2 linked regions of the Allochromatium vinosum DSM 180 genome follow. The protein of the gene in region 2 interacts with the protein of the main gene of each other region in a pairwise test. Links are inferred from orthologs where the notes say so. Each region holds a gene or a part of one and is shown on either strand. Other genes may lie near its edges.

What was found. Proteins that work in one complex are often made in the same cells at the same time.
Region 1: the proteins of rpe (region 2) and ALVIN_RS02390 interact in binary tests that used the Escherichia coli proteins (3 or more experiments, as listed by UniProt). The link is inferred for Allochromatium vinosum DSM 180 from one-to-one orthologs.

What each region holds. Positions count from the first base shown.
Region 1 is NC_013851.1:546,053-551,254, reverse strand. Bases 577-3,393 are described here. They hold ALVIN_RS02390 (adenosine kinase), read left to right. Parts: upstream 577-1,400; coding sequence 1,401-2,387; downstream 2,388-3,393. Other genes in these bases: ALVIN_RS02385 (hypothetical protein), read left to right, coding at 2,545-3,393; ALVIN_RS02395 (hypothetical protein), read right to left, coding at 806-1,276; cydC (thiol reductant ABC exporter subunit CydC), read left to right, coding at 577-796. Also shown: more of cydC, read left to right, coding at 1-576; more of ALVIN_RS02385, read left to right, coding at 3,394-3,471; tRNA (adenosine(37)-N6)-threonylcarbamoyltransferase complex dimerization subunit type 1 TsaB, read left to right, coding at 3,477-4,157; ALVIN_RS02375 (hypothetical protein), read right to left, coding at 4,164-4,406; ALVIN_RS02370 (glycerate kinase type-2 family protein), read left to right, coding at 4,568-5,202. UniProt on the Escherichia coli protein: Catalyzes the ATP-dependent phosphorylation of fructoselysine to fructoselysine 6-phosphate. Functions in a fructoselysine degradation pathway that allows E.coli to grow on fructoselysine or psicoselysine.
Region 2 is NC_013851.1:321,966-328,162, reverse strand. What follows is about bases 1,690-4,666. They hold rpe (ribulose-phosphate 3-epimerase), read left to right. Parts: upstream 1,690-2,820; coding sequence 2,821-3,513; downstream 3,514-4,666. Other genes in these bases: trpE (anthranilate synthase component I), read left to right, coding at 4,357-4,666; ALVIN_RS01360 (phosphoglycolate phosphatase), read left to right, coding at 3,545-4,219; ALVIN_RS01370 (NADP(H)-dependent aldo-keto reductase), read right to left, coding at 1,690-2,553. Also shown: ALVIN_RS01380 (glycosyltransferase), read left to right, coding at 1-913; ALVIN_RS01375 (septal ring lytic transglycosylase RlpA family protein), read left to right, coding at 1,068-1,460; more of ALVIN_RS01370, read right to left, coding at 1,513-1,689; more of trpE, read left to right, coding at 4,667-5,856; ALVIN_RS01350 (SWIM zinc finger family protein), read left to right, coding at 5,879-6,197. UniProt on the Escherichia coli protein: Catalyzes the reversible epimerization of D-ribulose 5-phosphate to D-xylulose 5-phosphate.

The DNA of each region.
Region 1 (5,202 bases), 220 kb from region 2 along the record:
TGCCATCGTCGATACCGAGCCGGCCGTCGCCGAACCGAGCCCCCCCTCGCCCCGGCCCGAACGCTTCGATATCGAGTTCGCTGATGTGCGCTTCAGCTACCCGGACGCGCCACGCCCGGCCGTCTCAGGCATCCGGCTCCAGGTGCCCCAAGGCACACGCGCGGCGGTGATCGGCGCGACCGGCTCGGGCAAGAGCACGCTGTTCAATCTGCTGCTGCGCTTCTGGGCACCGGATTCGGGCAGCATCCGCGTCGGCGGTCATGACATCCTGGACTTCCATGGCGACGATCTGCGCCGCCACATCGCCGTGGTCAGTCAGCACACCCATCTGTTCGACGCCACCATCCGCGAGAATCTGCTGATCGCCAACCCGGACGCTCCGCAGGCGGCGATCGAAGCGGCCTGCCGCGTGGCCCAGATCCACGACTTCATCGCCGAGCTGCCCGAGGGCTATGACACCTGGGTCGGCGAGACCGGCGTGCGACTCTCGGGCGGTCAGGGGCGGCGGATCGCCGTGGCGCGCGCCCTGCTCAAGGACGCGCCCATCCTGCTGCTCGACGAGCCGACCGAGGGTTTGGACGCTGCCACCGAGCGCGATCTGATGCAGGCGCTCGATACCCTCATGGTCGGACGCACCGTGCTGCTCATCACCCATCGTCCGGCCGGTCTGGACTGGGTCGATCAGGTGCTGGTGCTCGATCAGGGACGCGAGCTGGCGCGCGGTGATGTCTCGGTCATTCCGCAGGCGATGCAGGCGGCCCTGCTGCCGCTGCGCGCCGAGGCCGAGACGCGCTGAGTTTCGAGGCTAGAACACACCCGGATCACGACGACGGACGGGACGCGCCACCTGTGCCTCGGGCGGTCGTCGTCGCGGCACGGGCGTCTGGCGGAAGAACTCGACCAGCCCCACGATCAGACAGGTCAGCGACACGCCGAGCCCGAGCGCGGAGTACACCCCCATGTGCAGCAAATGGGCCTTCCACGCCTGGATCTGAGGCCAGTTGTTGAGACGCACCCGGACCATCTGGGGAGTGACGAAATAGGCCAGTCCCTCCGATCCCAGCGCCGTGAGCGAGTTACGCGCCAAATGGTCGGCAAGCGGCTCATTGTCGAGCAAGAGTTGAAAGTTCCCGCTGGTCTGCTCCAGCGGCAGGGCCATTTCGATGGGCGTCCATTCGACCTGGGGCGCGCCCCAGATGGCACGGCCATAGTCCAGGCCGAACTGAGTCCCGGCGATCGGGGTGCCCACCAACCCGATGATCATCAACAGATTCATCTTACGTTTCATCAGTCTTGCGCGAAAAACCGCTCCGTTCAGATGGTAAATCGCCGCCGGAACGCGCCAGCGGCTCGATGGCTCGGTACAATGGTCCACTTTTTTGTGCACTCATGGAACCATCATGGCGAAATATCACATCTACGGCATCGGCAATGCCCTGGTCGACATGGAATACGAAGTCACGCCCGAGGATCTGGGCATCCTCGGCATCGACAAGGGCGTCATGACCCTGGTCGACGAACACCAGCAGCTCAGCATCATGGAGCATCTCAAGGCGCACCATCCTCAGCGCGGCTCGGGCGGCTCGGCGGCCAACTCCATCATCGCCTTCAGCCAGTTCGGCGGTAAGGGCTTCTATTCCTGCAAGGTCGCCGACGACGAGCTGGGCCACTTCTACATGAAGGATCTGATCGAGGGCGGCGTGGACACCAATCACCACACCGAGAAGGATCAGGGTCACACCGGACGCTGCGTGGTGTTGGTGACGCCGGACAGCGACCGCACCATGTGCACTTTCCTGGGCGTGAGCGGCAACCTCTCGACCAAGGAGCTGGTCGAGGAGGCACTGTGCGATTCGGACTGGTTCTATACCGAAGGCTATCTGGTCACGTCCGACTCGGCGCGCGCGGCATCGATCGAGGCCAAGCGGATCGCCGAGGCGGCGGGCGTCAGGACCGCCATCTCGCTGTCGGACCCCAACATGGTCAAGTTCTTCAAGCCCGGACTGCTGGAGATGATCGGCTCGGGCGTGGATCTGCTGTTTGCCAACGAGTTCGAGGCCATGGGCATGGCCGGCTCGGACGATCTGCATCAGGCGGTCGACTATCTCAAGACCATCGCGCGCCACTTCTCCATCACCCGCGGTCCCAAGGGCGCGCTGGTCTGGGACGGTCGGGCGCTGATCGAGATCGATCCGGTCGAAGTCGAGGCGGTGGATACGGTCGGCGCGGGGGATATGTTCGCCGGCGCCTTCCTCTACGGACTGAGCCAGGGCTGGACGCATCAGCGCGCGGGGGATCTGGCCTCGGCGGCCTCGGCCAAGCTCGTCACTTCACTCGGGCCGCGCATCACGGCCGAGGAGACGCGCAACATCCTGAAAGCGTTTTGAAACCAGGGCTCCGGCTTCAGCCGGCTCGATCGTGAAACTGGAATCGAGTCGACAGATCACAGGGCGGAATAAAGCTAGCATTGCCATCAGGTATAGACGTCCCGGCCATGGACTCCTGCCTTGCCACAGGCTGGATGTTTCGTGACAGGAGGAATCAATGCTGAGCTTCGATGCCCAATCGATCCCGTCGCCGCTCGCCATCCGCGAGTGCACCCGGCCGCGCTTCGACACGGATCTGGACGCCCTGAAGGACTGGCTGGCCAGCCTCAGGACACGCGGGGTGCGTCAGGCCGGTCCCGCGCTCGTGTTGACGCTGGAGAACCTGCGCAAGGCCGAACTCTCGGCCAGCCGGCGTCTCACTGTCCTGTCGCTGCTGAAGGCTCCGGTGCTCAAGACCTGCGCCGGCCTGCCCAAGCCCTATGCGGGCGAGGCGACCGCCACGGAGACCGCGCCCGGTCTCACCATGGAGCAGCGACTCGGGCGGCTGATGTTCGTCAACCTCGATCGCGCGCTGCACCAGCTCGACAAGGAGCATCCGGTCCCCAGCGAGCGCCAGCAACACAAACGTCTGTGGCTGATCCGCAACCTGTTCCGCTTCGCCAACCGTCAGATCCGCTATGCGATCCTGTGGAAGGCCGCCCTGCCGGCAGGCACCTGGCGTGACCTGCACGAGCTGCATCTCTATCTCAGCTCGCGCCGGTCCAATTCGCTCTGGGATCTCGACGCCCAACGCCCGACGGTCGGCGAATTCGATCAGGAGATCGAGTACAAGACCCTGCTGCTGCTGGGGCTGGCGGCCAAGCTCAAGGATGCGGCGCCGCAGAGCGAATACTTCATGGACGGGCTACCGGCCTGGGCCGCTCAGACCCGACTGGAAGATCCGCACACCAGGCTTGGCCGGCTGCGGCTGTTCACTGTCGAGGTCTCGGCCGACGAGCCGCCACGCCAGCTCCAGGGCAGTCTGGACATGGCTTTCCGGGGTTGGGTGCTGCAACCGCCCTACCCCTACCTCCACGAACTCGAAAGCGGTCCGTTTGGACTGGGTGCCTTTGGCGGCCGACCACTTGGACTCGAAACATTTTGAATTCCATGAAATTACTCGCCATCGACACATCCAACGAGACCTGTTCGGCCGCACTCCTCGTCGACCGGAGCGTCGTTCAGGAACTCACCCTCGCCCCGCGCCGCCATGGCGAACTCATCCTCGGCATGATGCAGCGTCTGCTGGAGCAGGCCGGCCTGGAGCTGCGAGACCTGGATGCCCTGGCCTTCGGCTGTGGTCCAGGCTCCTTCACGGGCATCCGGATCGCGACCTCGGTGATCCAGGGCGCGGCCTTCGGTGCCGAACTGCCCGTGGTGCCGGTCTCCACACTCGCGGCCATGGCTCAGGGACAGTTTCGGCGTGAGGGGCAGCGCCGGCTGCTGACCGCGCTGGATGCACGCATGGACGAGGTCTACTGGGGGTGCTACGAGATCGGCGAGCGGGATCTGGCCGAGCTGGGCGGCGCCGAGCAGGTCTGTGCGCCCGATCGGGTCACGCGCCCCACGGGTGATGGCTGGCAGGGCGTGGGGCCGGGCTGGGGGGTGCACGGCGAGATACTGAGCCGGCGGGTCGGACCGGCCTTGAGCGGGATGAACCCCGATGGAGTCTGCGAGGCTCAGGATATCGCGCTCCTGGCCGCCGCCGAGCTGACGGCCGGTCATTGGGTTCCGGCCGAACAGGCGCTTCCGGTCTATCTGCGCGATCAGGTCACGCGCGCGCCCGCGTAGAATGCGTCAGGAGCGTCCCTGGACGACGGGATGGCCGTGCCGGCAGTGACGCCTCAGACAACTGACGACATAGTGCAACAGAGTCGCACCGACCGCGATGAAGGCGATCAGCGTCACCAGGAGGCGCTGCCAGGGTTCGATCGCCGATAGCCCCAGGATCAGCCAGGTCAGAAAAGCGATGACACTGGTGATGGTCAGGATCATGGCGAATGGCCAGAGCGGACGGTCGCATTTGGGGCAGAGATTCATCCGGGTACGGCTCCATTGGGCGAAAAGACGGCCGCCACGGATATCCCAATGACAGGAGCGTGCGGCGCGACGAGACGAGCGACGTCCGATCGCCCAGGAGCAGGCAGTTTGCGTCCGGAATCGATGCGGACACATTGAAATCAATCAATTGACGGCGATCGATGACGCTCCTGCACGCCCCACGTCACGCACTCCTCGAACTGCTGGCCGTCGCGCTCGACGCCGTCGATGGGGCGCACGCGGTCCGACGCGCGCTCATGGCGCGCCCGATTGCAGGTCCGGTCTGGATCGCCGCCATCGGCAAGGCGGCCGAATCCATGACGCTGGGCGCACTCGACGTGCTCGGCGACGCCTGCCGGGGCGGAATGCTCGTCACCAAGCCTGGACACGCCGATCCGGGGCGCTTGCGAGGGCTGGGGATCGAGGTCCATTTCGGCGGCCATCCACTGCCGGATGCCGGCAGTCTCGCGGCCGGCGAGCGGCTGCTGGCGAATCTGGATGACCTTCCCGCCGAGACACGGCTCCTGTTCCTGCTCTCCGGTGGCGCCTCGGCGCTGATCGAGGCGCCGATCGCGGGTCTGGAACTGGCCGAGCTGCGCGCCATCAATGCCTGGTTGCTCGCCAGCGGACTGCCGATCGACGCCATGAACCGCGTGCGTCAGTCGGTCTCGCGTCTCAAGGCGGGTGGACTCCTGCGGCATCTTGGCGGACGTCCCGTCCGGCAGCTGGCCATCTCGGATGTACCTGGGGATACGCCGGGCGTCATCGGCTCGGGGCCGCTGGTGCCCAGGCCGGA
Region 2 (6,197 bases):
CATCATCCAGCACGGCACCATGACCATGATCCGACGCCAGACGCTCGACGCGGTCGACGGCTGGGCCGAGTGGTGCATCACCGAGGACGCGGAACTCGGTCTGCGGCTGTTCGAGGGTGGTCACAAGGCGCTCTACATCCCCTGCACCTATGGTCAGGGTCTGATGCCGGACACCTTCGCCGACTTCCGCAAGCAGCGCTACCGCTGGGCCTATGGCGCGGTGCGTATCCTGCTGCACCATCGGCGCGAACTGCTCGGGTTGCGGGGTACCTCGCTTTCGCTCGGTCAGCGTTATCACTTCGTCGCCGGCTGGCTGCCCTGGTTCGCCGACGGCTTCAATCTGCTGTTCAACTTCGCCGCGCTCGCCTGGTCGGTGGCCATGGTCATGGCTCCCGACACCATCACCCCGCCCTATATGACCATCGCCCTGGTGCCGCTGGTGCTGTTCCTGTTCAAGATGTCGAAGAGCCTGTTCCTGTACCGGCGCCGGGTCACGGCCACGCTGCGTCAGAGTCTGGCCGCCGGGCTGGCGGGGCTGGCGCTCTCGCACACCATCGCGCGCGCCATGTTCGGGGGCTTGGTGACGGGCAAGCTCGGCTTCTTCCGCACGCCCAAGATGGCCGAGGCGCCGGCGGTGATCCGTGCCCTGGCCGATGCGCGCGAGGAGGCACTGCTGGCTTTTGCCTTCCTGTTTGCGGCGGTGTCGGTGATGCAGCGCGATGATGCCTTCATGCTCGACGTGCGCATCTGGGTCGCGGTGCTGGTGGTGCAGGCCATTCCCTATCTGGCGACGGTACTGGTGTCGCTGATGAGTGCCTGGACGCATCTGTCGGCCAATCTGGTCGGTCCGATGTCGGACATGGATTGCCGGGAGGCCAATGGAGTGGATCAACCTGTGAGCCGGGAGGCATGACAGACCGATTCATACACTAATCGATATTCCCGGCCGATTCAGGGTTTACCCCATATAGGGTTTTCACCTAGACTGGCGCCTTTCTTAAGTCAGAGAAGGGTTTTATCGCGTCTCATCGTTTCGGCGCGCCCTTCGAAAACAAGAGGTTGGCTCCATGAAGAAGACGCTCATCACAGCCGGCCTGCTGGCGGGGCTTCTGCCCTTCGCCAGCAGTGCCACGGCCAATAGCGGAATCGGTCATGTCCAGAAAGGCATTGCCTCCTTCTATCACGACAGTCTGCACGGTCGCAAAACCGCCAGCGGACAGGTCTACGACAAACGCCGTCTGAGCGCTGCACACAGAACCTTACCGCTCGGCACCAAGATCCGTGTCACGGATACCCGGACCGGCCGCAGTGTCATCGTTCGAGTGAACGATCGCGGCCCCTTTGCCAAGGGCCGCATCGTCGATCTCTCCAAGGAAGCAGCCAAGGAACTCGGCATCGTCGATCGCGGCATCGCGCGAGTCGATCTCAAGGTGTTGAGCACACCTCAACAGGGTAGTTGAAGCCCGCACAGGGTACGCCATGCGTACCCTCCTCCACTGACAGCACCCAGTCTCAAGGCGCCGGATTCGGCTGCTTGGTGTGGATCGATTCGATCCCGGCGATCACTGCATCGTCGAGCGTCAGGTCGAGACTGCCGATGTTGCTCTCCAACTGCGTGAGCGTCGTAGCCCCGATGATGTTGGCCGTGACGAAGGGCCGACTCGTGACCCAGGCCAGCGCCATCTGTGCCGGATCCAGACCATGCAGCTCGGCCAGGGCGACGTACTCAGCGGTCGCGCGCTCAGCCTCGCCGTTGGAGTAGCGACTGAAGCGCTCGAACAAGGTGATACGTCCGTCAGCCGGGCGCTGGCCGTTGAGATACTTGCCTGAGAGCACACCAAAGGCCAGCGGCGAATAGGCCAGCAGCCCGCACGGCTCGCGAATGGCGATCTCGGCCAGACCGACCTCGAAGCTGCGGTTGAGCAGGTTGTAAGGGTTCTGGATGCTGACCATGCGCGGCAGGTCGTGCCGTTCGGCAAGTGCCAGATAGCGCATCAGCCCCCAGGGCGTCTCGTTGGAGACCCCGATCTGACGCACCTTGCCGGCCTTGACCAGATCGGCCAGCACTTCGAGCGTCTCCAGTAGCGGCACGCTGTCGCTGTCGTCGACCGGCTCATAACCGAGCTTACCGAAGAAATTGGTCCGGCGATCCGGCCAATGGAGCTGGTAGAGATCGATCCAATCGGTCTGGAGCCGCTTGAGGCTGGCGTCGATCGCCGCCTCGATATTGGGCTGGTCGAGCCGGTTCGTCCCGCCCCGAATGTGCGGCAGCCAGTCGCCCGGCCCCGCGACCTTGGTCGCCAGCACCACCCGATCCCGACAGCCGCGTGACTTGAGCCAGGTGCCGATGTAGGTCTCGGTCAGGCCCTGAGTCTCGGCCATGGGCGGCACCGGATACATCTCGGCCGTGTCGATGAAATTAATCCCGACGGCGAGCGCCAGATCCAGTTGAGCATGGGCCTCGGACTCGCTGTTCTGCTGTCCGAAGGTCATGGTGCCCAGACAGAGTGCGCTCACGTCGATGTCCGAACGGCCGAGACGTCTGTATTGCATGGCGGTTGCCCTCCAGTGGTGGAATTCCGAAAACTGAGAAAAATTAGAAACCTAAATGCCGTCGCTGTCGAGTTCAATGGTTCCGGGCGACAGACGGACGCCGAGCCATGCGCTCGGACGGAGGGCCGGACGTGCTTCAGCGCGAGTGAAAAACGGCTCGGCATGGGGTAGAGTTGACGACTTTCCGATCATCCTCATCCACAACACAAATATCCTGATCCTGGCACTGGTGTTCGGACCGAGCCGGGTTCATCTGGAGGACACACCATGCCGGCTGATCTGATCGCACCGTCCATCCTTTCGGCGAACTTCGCCAAGCTCGGCGAAGAAGTAGACAACGTCCTCGCTTCAGGGGCCGACATCGTGCACTTCGATGTCATGGACAACCACTATGTTCCCAACCTGACCATCGGCCCGCTGGTGTGCGAGGCGCTGCGCAAGCATGGCGTCACGGCCCCCATCGATGTGCATCTGATGGTCAAGCCGGTCGACCGCCTCATCCCCGACTTCGCCAAGGCGGGTGCGACCTACATCACCTTCCATCCGGAAGCGAGCGAGCACGTCGACCGCACACTGCAACTGATCCGCGACTCAGGCTGCAAGTCCGGTCTGGTGTTCAACCCGGCCACGCCCCTGACCTATCTCGACTATGTACTGGAGAAGGTCGACATGATCCTGCTGATGTCGGTCAACCCCGGCTTCGGCGGTCAGAGCTTCATCCCCACGGCGCTCGACAAGCTGCGCGAGGTGCGCGAGATCATCGACGACTCGGGACTCGACATCCGGCTGGAGATCGACGGCGGCGTCAAGGCCGACAACATCGCCGAGATCAAGGCGGCCGGGGCCGACACCTTCGTTTCCGGCTCGGGCCTCTTCGGCCAGGGCCGCGACTCCGACCCCAATCGTTACGACAGCATCGTCGCCGAAATGCGGCGCGCACTCGCCCGTGTCGATCGCTGATCCTGCCCGCTCGATTCCGGAGTCCGTGTCCATGTCGCTGTTGCAGCCGAAAATGATCCTGATCGACCTCGATGGAACCCTGGTCGACAGTGTTCCGGATCTGACCTATTGCGTCGACGCCATGATGGCGCGGCTCGGGCGCCCGGCGCGCGGCGAGGCGGCCGTGCGCACCTGGGTGGGCAACGGGATCGAGCGTCTGGTGCGCCGCGCCCTGATCGGTCGGCTCGACGGCGAGCCGGACGAGACCGACTATCAGCGCGCCTATCCGATCTTTCTCGAACTCTACGCCGAGAACACCTTCAACCGTTCGCAGATCTATCCGGGCGTGCGCGAAGGACTGGAGTTCATGCGGGACGCGGGCTATCCGCTCGGCTGCGTCACCAACAAGGCCGCGCGCTTCACCGAGCCGCTGCTCCAGCATCTCGGGATCCATGACTTCTTCGGCATCGTCATCAGCGGCGACACTCTGCCGCGCAAGAAGCCCGATCCGCTGCCGTTGATCCATGCCGCCGGTCATTTCGGCGTCAAGCCGGAGGCGTCGCTGATGATCGGCGACTCGGTGAGCGATGTGAACGCGGCACGCGCGGCCGGGTTCAAGATCATCTGTACCAGCTACGGCTACAACCACGGAGTCGATATCCGCGAGTCCGACCCGGACGCGGTGATCGATTCGTTCGTCGAGCTGCGCGAGCTGCTGGCGAGCTGAGGACCGCAGGATCAGGAGCAGGCAGACGATGGGATTCCGGTTCGATCGGACTCTAGGAGGGGACATGAGATCCTGGCGATGGCGACGCTGAGGTCGCGTTCATAACCCCAGTCCTTTCCCAGCGTCCGGAGATCCCGATGACCCCCAAGACCTTCAACGCCCTCGCCGAGCAGGGCTACAACCGCATTCCAGTCGCCTGCGAGGTGCTCGCCGACCTCGAAACCCCGCTGAGTGTCTATCTCAAGCTGGCCAAGGGGCCATATTCCTATCTGTTCGAGTCGGTGCAGGGCGGCGAGAAATGGGGCCGGTACTCCATCATCGGCCTGCCGGCACGCACCGTCATCAAGATCCGCGGTCGTCAGATCCAGGTCGAGCGCGATGGTCAGGTGATCGAGTCGACCGAGAGTGCCGATCCGCTGGCCTGGATCGAGCAGTACCAGAGCCGGTTCCAGGTCGCCGAGATCGAAGGTCTGCCGCGCTTCACCGGCGGTCTGGTCGGCTATTTCGGCTATGACACCATCCGCTATATCGAACCGAAGCTCGCGGTCTGCCCCAATCCCGATCAGCTCGGCACGCCCGATATCCTGCTGATGGTTTCGGACGAGGTGGTCGTGTTCGACAACCTCAGCGGGCGGCTCTACATCATCGTGCACCTGGACCCGACCGCCGGGGACACACTGGAAGCCGGCGAGGCGCGTATCGGTGCGCTCAACGCCATGATGCGTCAGCCGATCCCCAATGGTCAGAGCAACCCGCCGCGCGAGGTCGAGGAATCGCATTTCGTCTCGGGTTTCACCGAGTCCGCGTTCAAGGAGGCCGTCGAGCGCATCAAGGAGTACATCCTCGCCGGCGACTGCATGCAGGTGGTGCTCTCGCAGCGGCTCTCGATCCCCTTCGGTGCGCCGCCGCTCGATCTCTACCGAGCATTGCGCGGGCTCAATCCCTCGCCCTATATGTACTTCCTGGATCTGGCCGACTTCCAGATCGTCGGTTCCTCGCCCGAGATCCTGACCCGGCTGGAAGACGGCGTGGTCACGGTGCGTCCGATCGCCGGCACCCGACGGCGCGGTCACACCGAGGCCGAGGATCAGGCGCTCGAAGCCGAGCTGCTGGCTGACCCCAAGGAACTGGCCGAGCATCTGATGCTGATCGATCTCGGACGCAACGACACCGGGCGCGTCTCCGAGATCGGCAGCGTGCGCCTGACCGACAGGATGATCGTCGAGCGCTATTCGCATGTGATGCACATCGTCTCCAACGTCATCGGCCGGCTCAAGGAGGGCCTGAGCGCCATCGACGTGCTGCGCGCCACCTTCCCCGCCGGAACCGTCTCGGGCGCGCCCAAGATCCGCGCCATGGAGATCATCGACGAGCTGGAGCCGGTCAAGCGCGGCATCTATTCGGGCGCGGTCGGCTATCTGTCCTGGAACGGCAACATGGACACGGCGATCGCCATCCGCACCGCCGTCATCCAGGACGGCACCCTGCACATCCAGGCCGGTGCCGGCATCGTCGCCGACTCGGTGCCTGAGTCCGAATGGCAGGAGACCATGAACAAGGGGCGCGCGATCTTTCGCGCCGTCACCGCCGCCGAGGTCGGGATCGACCGCTATGGCTGCGGGGTGAAGCGGGTCTGAAACCCGTTCGGAAGTCATCGCCATGCTCGATACTGTCATCACGGTCGACAATTTGATGGATCTGGCCGGCAGCAAGGTCTTCTGGCGTGGCGAGAGCTATTTCTCGGGCAACGCGGTCGGTCGGGTGCGGGTGATGGGTGACCGGATCAAAGCCAGGGTCCAGGGCACCGAGGTCTATCAGGTCGAACTCTGGGACGACGGCGGCCAACTGGGTTATGACTGCACCTGTCCGCACGCGGCCGATGGCTACTTCTGCAAGCACTGTGTCGCGGTCGGTCTGGCCTGGATCGGCGGCGCGGCGGATCGGCCGGATGTCGACGACGAGGACGGGACGGCTGTCT